Regions from separate parts of the Bordetella genomosp. 13 genome, predicted to be linked through region 1. Evidence: predicted binding sites of a transcription regulator. Region 1 holds the regulator's gene; the other holds the start of a gene.
What was found. The regulator LexA, encoded in region 1, represses DNA repair genes until DNA is damaged. The targets are predictions, from matches to a motif close to ACTGTATNNNNATACAGT.
Positions count from the first base shown of each region.

Region 1 (4,209 bases):
CCCAGCAGCGTCTGGTACATCAGGCCGTCCTGCACCCCCTGCACCAGGCCCTCGATGGCCGTGGGCTGGTCCCCCGCGGGGGGATAGGGCTGGTACAGGTGAAAGGGGCTGCCGGGGTAGTCGACGTATCCGGAATCGGGCGGCATGCTAGACTTTTTCCAAGATGTCTGTATGAAGACATTCTGTCGGGGTAAACCCCCCATTATCCACAGCACCCGGTAGTGCGTCCACCCACCGATTCAACGCCCATGAGCAACCTCTTCGCTTCCGTCGAACTCGCGCCGCGCGATCCCATTCTTGGCCTGAATGAGCAGTACAACGCCGATACCCGCCCCGGCAAAGTCAACCTGGGCGTGGGCGTTTACTACGACGACGAAGGGCGCATTCCCCTGCTGGGCGCCGTCCGCAAAGCCGAAGTGGCGCGCATCGAGGCGGCCGCGGCGCGCGGCTACCTGCCCATCGAAGGCATCGCGGGCTACAACAAGGGCGCGCAGGCGCTGCTGCTGGGCGCCGACTCGCCGCTGGCCGCGGCCGGCCGCGTCCTCACCACCCAGGCGCTGGGCGGCACCGGCGCGCTGAAGGTCGGCGCCGACTTCCTGCGCCAACTGCTGCCGCAGTCCAAGGTGCTGATCAGCGATCCCAGCTGGGAAAACCACCGTGCGCTGTTCGAGCGCGCCGGCTTTCCGGTGGGCACCTACAGCTACTACGACGCCTCCACGCACGGCCTGAACTTCGACGGCATGCTGGCCGACCTGAAGGCCGCCGCGCCACAGACCATCGTGGTGCTGCACGCGTGCTGCCACAACCCCACGGGCGTCGATCCCACGCCCGAGCAATGGAAGCAGATCGCCGACGTGGTCAAGGCTGGCAATCTGGTCCCGTTCCTGGACATCGCCTACCAGGGCTTCGGCGCGGGCCTGAAGGAAGATGCCGCGGTGGTGCGCCTGTTCGCCGACCTGGACATCACCATGCTGGTCAGCTCGTCGTTCTCGAAGTCGTTCTCGCTGTACGGCGAACGCGTGGGCGCCCTGACCGTGGTCGCTGGCGACAAGGACGAGGCCGCGCGCGTGCTCAGCCAGCTCAAGCGCACCATCCGCACCAACTACTCCAATCCTCCCACCCATGGCGGCACGGTCGTGTCCACGGTCCTGAACACGCCCGAGCTGTTCGCGATGTGGGAACAGGAACTGGCCGGCATGCGCGACCGCATCCGCCTGATGCGCCAGCAACTGGTGGACAAGATCAAGGCGCATGGCGCCACGCAGGACTTCAGTTTCGTGCTGCGCCAGCGCGGCATGTTCTCGTACTCGGGTCTCACGGCCCAGCAGGTCGATCGCCTGCGCGAAGAGCACGCCATCTACGCGATCAGCACGGGCCGCATCTGCGTGGCCGCGCTGAACAGCCGCAACATCGACACGGTCGCTGCCGCCATCGCTGCCGTCATCAAGTAAGGCGGCCGGCATTGCGCTGCGAAACGGGGCCTGCGGGCCCCGTTTTCGTGTGCGGTGTCATGGCAGCTTCGGCAGCGCAGTCATTCGCCCGGACGCAACGTCGAGACGCGCACCGCCGCGGATTTGTGTTGAAACAAACCGCGCCCTGGCGCGCCTTGCAATTTTCTGCTGCGTCCCCCAGAATGGCGCTGTATATACATACAGTCCGCGTCCAGCGCTACCCGGATCATCGCCATGGCCACGAAACTCACGGAACGCCAACAGCAAATTCTCGACCTCATTCGCCAGACGGTCGCGCGCACCGGCTTTCCGCCCACCCGCGCCGAGATCGCCCAGGCGCTGGGCTTTCGCTCGCCTAACGCTGCCGAAGACCACCTGAAGGCCCTGGCGCGCAAGGGCGCCATCGAGCTCACGGCGGGCGCCTCGCGCGGCATTCGTCTCAAGGCGGCCGACGAAACCGTCGCGGCGCCCTCTGCCGTCACGACGCTCGCCCACCTGCTGCTGCCCCTGGTCGGCCGCGTGGCGGCGGGTAGTCCCATGCTGGCCGCCGAGCACGTCGAGCGCGAAGTCGGCGTGGACCCCGCCCTGTTCGATCAGGCGCCCGATTATCTGCTCAAGGTGCGCGGCATGAGCATGCGCGATGCCGGCATTCTCGAAGGCGACCTGCTGGCCGTCAAAAAGGCCTCCGAAGCTCGCAATGGCCAGATCGTGGTGGCTCGCATCGACGACGATGTCACCGTCAAGCGGCTGCAGCGCGCCAATGGCCGCATCGAGCTGCTGCCCGAAAACCCCGACTTCTCCCCCATCATTGTCGAGCCCGGGCAAGACTTCGCGCTCGAAGGCGTCGCCGTCGGCCTGATCCGCACCCACGCCCTGCACTGATCGCGCCAACCCGCCATGCATCCATGATGAAGGCGGCGCACCCGGCCAACTGAAAGCCCTCGACGCGGCGCCGCCCGTCGAGGGCTTCTTGCATGCGCCGCCCGGTGCCGCACATGATCCGGCCCGTGCCTGCGCCTATGTTTATTGCGTTTTTGTCTTTGGCCCGCCACCGGCCACTCGATAAGATCGCCGGTTCGCCGCCCACCGCGCGCGTGGCAGCAAACCTTACATCCAGGACTCAGCAATGAAGTTTCCCTTTCGTTTTTCCCGCCTGAAACTGGCGGGCGCCATCGCCGCCCTGCTCGCGGGCATGGCCGGCACGGCGCACGCCGAGCGTGTCATCCGCATCATCGTGCCGTACGGCCCGGGCGCCACGCAGGACGCCGTGGCCCGTACGTTCAGCAATGAACTGGGGCAGGAACTGAAAGCCACGGTGGTGGTGGAGAATCGCGCCGGCGCGGGCGGCAGCCTGGGCACGGCACAGGTTGCCCGAGCCACGCCCGATGGCAACACGCTGGTACTGGCCGCCGCCAGCCATCACCTGGCCGGCCATCTATACGCCAAGCTGCCATACGATCCCGTGGCGGACTTCGTCGGCGTATCGTATGTGGGCACCACGGGCTATGTGGTGGGCGTGTCCGCGCCGTCCGGCATCGACAGTCTGAACACCCTCATCGAACGCGCTCGCGCACAGCCGGGCAAACTGAACTACGCCTCCGCCGGCAACGGCAGCGCATCGCACCTTGCCACGGCGCTGTTGGCCGCGCAGGCCGGCCTGACGCTGCAACACATTCCCACCAAATCCACCGGCGACGCCGTCACCGAACTGCTGGCCGGCCGTGTGGAAGTGGTGACGGGCGCCACCGTAGGCATGCTGGCCTATCGCAACGACCCGCGCGTCAAGCTGCTGGCCTACTCCGGCCAGCAGCGCTCGCAGTTCCTGCCCGACCTGCCCACCGTGGCCGAGGCCGGCTTGCCTGGCTACGTGTTCGATTCGTGGCTGGGCCTGCTGGCGCCGGCCGGCACGCCGTCCGCGGAGGTGGAACGCATCAACGCCGCAGTGGAAAAAGTGCTGAAGGATCCGGCCGTGCAGAAGCGGCTGGCCGGCCTCGGCGTGGAAGCCGGCTCGCTGCCGGCCGCCCGCTTCCAGGCCTTGCTGAAGGACGACTGGAAGAAGGCAGGCGAGGTGGTGAAAGCCGCCGGCGCGCGCATCGAGTGATCAGTGCCCATGTGCGCACGGGCCCGTTTCCAATGCTGACCCAAGCGCCGGCTCATGTGCAGCCGGGCCAGCGCATTCCCATATTGGCCGGTTTCAAGAGCAACGAGCGGTTCGTATTGCACGGCTAGCAAGCGGCAGCACGAACAAGAAAGGGGCGCAATCCTTGCGGACTGCGCCCCTTTTCACACCGCTGGAGGCTGGGCCTCTTTCAGTGCTTGATCAGCGTGTCGCTGGAGCTCGACGGCTCGACGGGCTTGGCCACCATGGATTCCTTGACGGCCTCTTCTTCCGCCAGCGGTTCGGGCAGGCGCTCCAGCGCCAGCTCGAGCACCTTGTCGATCCAGCGGACCGGCACGATCTCGAGGAAGTTCTTGACATTGTCCGGAATGTCGGCCAAGTCCTTCACGTTTTCCTCGGGGATCAGCACCGTCTTGATGCCGCCGCGGTGGGCCGCCAGCAACTTTTCCTTCAGGCCGCCAATGGGCAGGACTTCGCCGCGCAGCGTGATCTCGCCGGTCATGGCGACGTCGGCGCGCACCGGGATGCCCGACAGCGCGGAGACCATCGCCGTGGTGATGGCGATACCGGCCGACGGACCATCCTTGGGCGTGGCGCCCTCGGGCACGTGCACGTGCATGTCGTGCTTCTCGAACACGC
Region 1 is NZ_CP021111.1:2,096,155-2,100,363, forward strand. Features, by position in the region: gene uvrB (excinuclease ABC subunit UvrB) at 1-146, opposite strand, end outside; gene CAL15_RS09470 (amino acid aminotransferase) at 249-1,451, shown strand; gene lexA (transcriptional repressor LexA) at 1,686-2,333, shown strand; gene CAL15_RS09480 (tripartite tricarboxylate transporter substrate-binding protein) at 2,578-3,552, shown strand; gene lon (endopeptidase La) at 3,761-4,209, opposite strand, start outside.

Region 2 (4,209 bases), 100 kb from region 1:
GCTGCATTCTCGTTCGCGCCGCTGCCGGCGCTGGTGCGCGGCGACCTGGACCTGGTCGTGACCTCGGACCCGCAACAACTGGAAGCGGTGACCTACCTGCCCCTCTTCCGCTACGAACTGGTGCTGGCGGTGTCGGAATCGAACCCCCTGGCCACGGAGCGGCACGTCAGTCCCGAACAGCTGGCAGACCAGACATTGATCACGTACCCGGTGGATCGGCAGCGGCTGGACGTATTCACCGCTTTCCTGGACCCTGCCGACGTGGAACCGGCCGCGGTCCGCAAGGCGGAACTGACGCCGATCATCGCGCAGTTGGTGGCCAGCAACAGAGGGGTGGCCGCCCTGCCGAACTGGGCGCTGTCAGAGTATCTGGGACAGAGCTGGCTGCGCGTATGCCACCTTGGGCCGCAAGGCGTATGGCGCACGCTATACGCCGCGGTGCGCACCGAGGACAGCGAGACGACCTATATCGGCGAGTTCCTGACCATCGCGCGGGATGTTTGCTTCAAGAACCTGGAAGGGATCAAGGCTGCAAGGCATTGACTGCGTGTAGCTGTCGCGTATGGGATGGAGTCGGTGCAGGGGCGGTATTGAGTTCTTGCGCGCCTGCGCCATGACTGCGGATTCTCGTCCTCGCGCTCCGCGCTGCGGGCGCGAACCCTCCGCCATGTCCCAGGCTCAAGATCTCTCAATGCCGGGGCGCTTGCAGTCGATGCTCATTGCGCGCCGTAGCTATCCGAAGCACCCGCACTTGTTGCTGGCAATGGCAATCGGCGGCACAAGCAATCGGATCGGAGAGACGGCTGGACTAGTCTTCGTCGCTCTCGCCCAGAATGCGGCGGATGACGTCGTGGGCGAAGCCGCGACCAGCCAGAAAGCGGGCCTGGCGGGCGTATTCGGTGCGATCGACAGGTTTGTCGCCGAAGCGCTTGCGCCAGGCTTCGAGAGCGCGGTCGTATTCGGTGGCGCGCAGCTGGTCGCGCAGGTCGGCCACCTGGGCCTCGTCCACGCCGTGCTGCTTCAGTTCTTGCACCACGCGCGCGGTGCCCCGTTGCGGGGCGCGGCGATGTACCAGGCTTTGCGCGAAGCGCGCGTCGCTCAGCCAGCCTTCGCGCTGCAGGTCGTCCAGGACGGCGTCGATCTGCGCGGGGTCTTCGGCATAGGGACGCAGCTTGCGCGCGAGTTCGCTGCGGGCGTGCTCGCGGCGAGACAGGTAGCCTACGGCGCGCGCCTTGAGAGATGGGCCGCTGCGCGCCGGCTGGGGCGGGCTGGATGGGTTGGCCGCGTCGCCGCTGGCCATGGTTTCGAACTCGTCGTCCGGGTTGCTGGGGCGGCTGCCTTGCGCGCGCCTGGACCGAAAACCCGATTGCCGGTCGGACGTGCGGCTGAACTCGGTTGGATCGGAATCCGCCGGGCCGGAGTCCACCGGGCCTTGGCGGCCCGGCGCGGCACGACGGGATCCGTCCCGGCGCATTACTCGGCGCTGCCCTCGTCGGCCTCTTCGGCGGTGGCCGTGAAGGTGGACGCGCGGCTGACGATGCCCTGGTTCTCGCGGACCTTGTTCTCGATTTCGATGGCGATGTCCTGGTGCTCTTTCAGGTATTCGCGCACGTTGTCCTTGCCCTGCCCGATGCGGTTGCCGTTGTAGCTGTACCAGGCGCCGGCCTTGTCCACCACGCCGGCCTGCACGCCCAGGTCGATGATTTCGCCTTCGCGCGAGATGCCCGAACCGTACATGATGTCGAACTCGGCCTGCTTGAACGGGGGCGAGACCTTGTTCTTGACGACCTTGACGCGGGTTTCGTTGCCGATGACCTCTTCGCCCTTCTTGATGGAACCGATGCGGCGGATATCGAGGCGCACCGACGAGTAGAACTTGAGCGCGTTGCCGCCGGTGGTGGTTTCGGGGTTGCCGAACATCACGCCGATCTTCATGCGGATCTGGTTGATGAAGATGACCATGCAGTTGGTGCGCTTGATGGTGGCGGTGAGCTTGCGCAGCGCCTGGCTCATCAGGCGGGCCTGCAGGCCGGGCAGCGAGTCGCCCATTTCGCCTTCGATTTCGGCCTTGGGCACCAGGGCAGCCACCGAGTCGATGACGATGAGGTCGACCGAACCCGAGCGCACCAGGGCGTCGGTGATTTCGAGCGCCTGTTCGCCGGTGTCGGGTTGCGAGATCAGCAGGTCGGTGAGGTTGACGCCCAGCTTGGCGGCGTACTGGACGTCGAGGGCGTGCTCGGCGTCGACGAATGCGCAGGTGCCGCCGAGCTTCTGCATTTCGGCGATGACCTGCAGCGTGAGCGTGGTCTTGCCCGACGATTCAGGACCGTAGATTTCGACCACGCGGCCGCGCGGCAGGCCGCCGACGCCCAGCGCGATGTCCAGGCCCAGCGAGCCGGTGGACACGACCTGGATGTCGTGCTCGACCTCGTTGTCGCCGTAGCGCATGATCGAACCCTTGCCGAACTGCTTTTCGATTTGGGAAAGCGCCGCGGCCAGTGCCTTGGCTTTCTCCGCTGCGGCGGCCTTGGTGGTTTTGTCGTCCATGTGGTGTCCTGTGAAATCCTTCCTGTGCCGTGCCCATGGCGCAAGCCATGGCGATAAAGTTCGAGCGACATCGTTCGAGCAACATCATTCGAGCGGCATTATTGCACCGGATTATACTGGATATAAAAACAGTGCGCCAGGATTTTCCACGTATACCCGCAGTGGCAAGCGGGGCGGGCTGTGCCAGAATGCGGCCATTCGCTGTGCCGGCCCCATTAAGTCAAATTATTCCGAGACAACGCCGCATGCGCATCCTGATCGCTGAAGACGACAGCATCCTGGCCGACGGCCTGTCCCGCTCGCTGCGCCACAACGGCTATGCGGTGGACGCGGTAGGCGACGGCCTGGCCGCCGACTCCGCGCTGGCCATCCAGCCGTTCGACCTGCTCATCCTCGACCTCGGCCTGCCGCACCTGCCCGGCCTCGAGGTGCTGCGCCGCCTGCGGGTGCGCAATTCGGTGCTGCCGGTGCTCATCCTCACCGCCGCCGACAGCATCGAGCAACGCGTCAAGGGACTGGACCTGGGCGCCGACGACTACATGGCCAAGCCCTTCGCCCTGTCCGAGCTCGAGGCGCGCGTGCGCGCGTTGACGCGACGCGGCGCCGGCGGAGGGTCCACGATGGTGCGCCACGGCCGCCTGGTATTCGACCAGACCGGCCGCATCGCCACGGTGGACGACCAGACGCTCGACCTCTCCGCCCGCGAGGTCAGCCTGCTCGAGATCCTGCTGGCGCGCAGCGGCCGCATGGTCAGCAAGACGCAGCTGGTCGACCATCTTTGCGAATGGGGCGAGGAAGTCAGCAACAATGCCATCGAGGTCTACGTGCACCGGCTGCGCAAGAAACTCGAACCGAGCGGCGTGAAGATCATCACGGTGCGCGGACTAGGCTATTGCCTGGAGCGCGAACAGGGTGCCGTCCCACAGCTCACCCATTGAGAAGGCCCCACCCGGGAAGGCTCCCACGCCGCGCCTTCGGCTTGCCGCCCGCCGGATGGGCGCCTCGCGCCCTGCGGGCGACCCGCCAGCCGAAGCCCCGTCGACGCAACCGCTGAACCAGGAAGCGCTGGACGCCTTGTCCGGAGGCGCGCAGGGCCCCGCTTTCACGCCCCCGCAGCGTTCGCTGCTGGGCGAGATCCTGGACTGGATGCTCGCGCCGCTGTTCCTGCTGTGGCCCATGAGCGTGGCCATCACCTACGTGGTGGCGCAGAACATCGCCAACGTCCCCTACGACCAGACGCTGGCCAACAGCCTGCGGGTGCTGACTCACCAGATCCATGCCGAGAACGGCCGCGCGGTGCTGCGCATGACCGACCCGGCGCGCGAGGTACTGCGCGTCGACGAGACGGGCAGCGTGTTCTGGCTGGCCCTGGGCAGCCATGGCGAATACCTGGGCGGGGACCGCGCCCTGCCGCTGCCCGCCGAACTGGGTTCGCCGCAGCCCGGCACGGTGCTGTATGCGGACGAGGCGCTGCGCGGCTTCGGCGTGCGGCTGGCCTATACCTGGGTGGACCTGCGCCTGCCCGGCGCCGAGCCCGCGTTGGTGCTGGTGGCCGAAACCGTCGAGCGGCGCACGCGGCTCGCCAACGACATCATCAAGGGCGTCATCATTCCGCAGTTCGTGGTGCTGCCGGTGGCGGTGCTGCTGGTGTGGTTCGGCCTG
Region 2 is NZ_CP021111.1:2,199,618-2,203,826, forward strand. Features, by position in the region: gene CAL15_RS09950 (LysR family transcriptional regulator) at 1-543, shown strand, start outside; gene recX (recombination regulator RecX) at 809-1,474, opposite strand; gene recA (recombinase RecA) at 1,474-2,547, opposite strand; gene CAL15_RS09965 (response regulator transcription factor) at 2,793-3,485, shown strand; gene CAL15_RS09970 (sensor histidine kinase) at 3,694-4,209, shown strand, end outside.
Region 2: the regulator LexA is predicted to act here: its motif matches at 2,663-2,680, upstream of recA (recombinase RecA).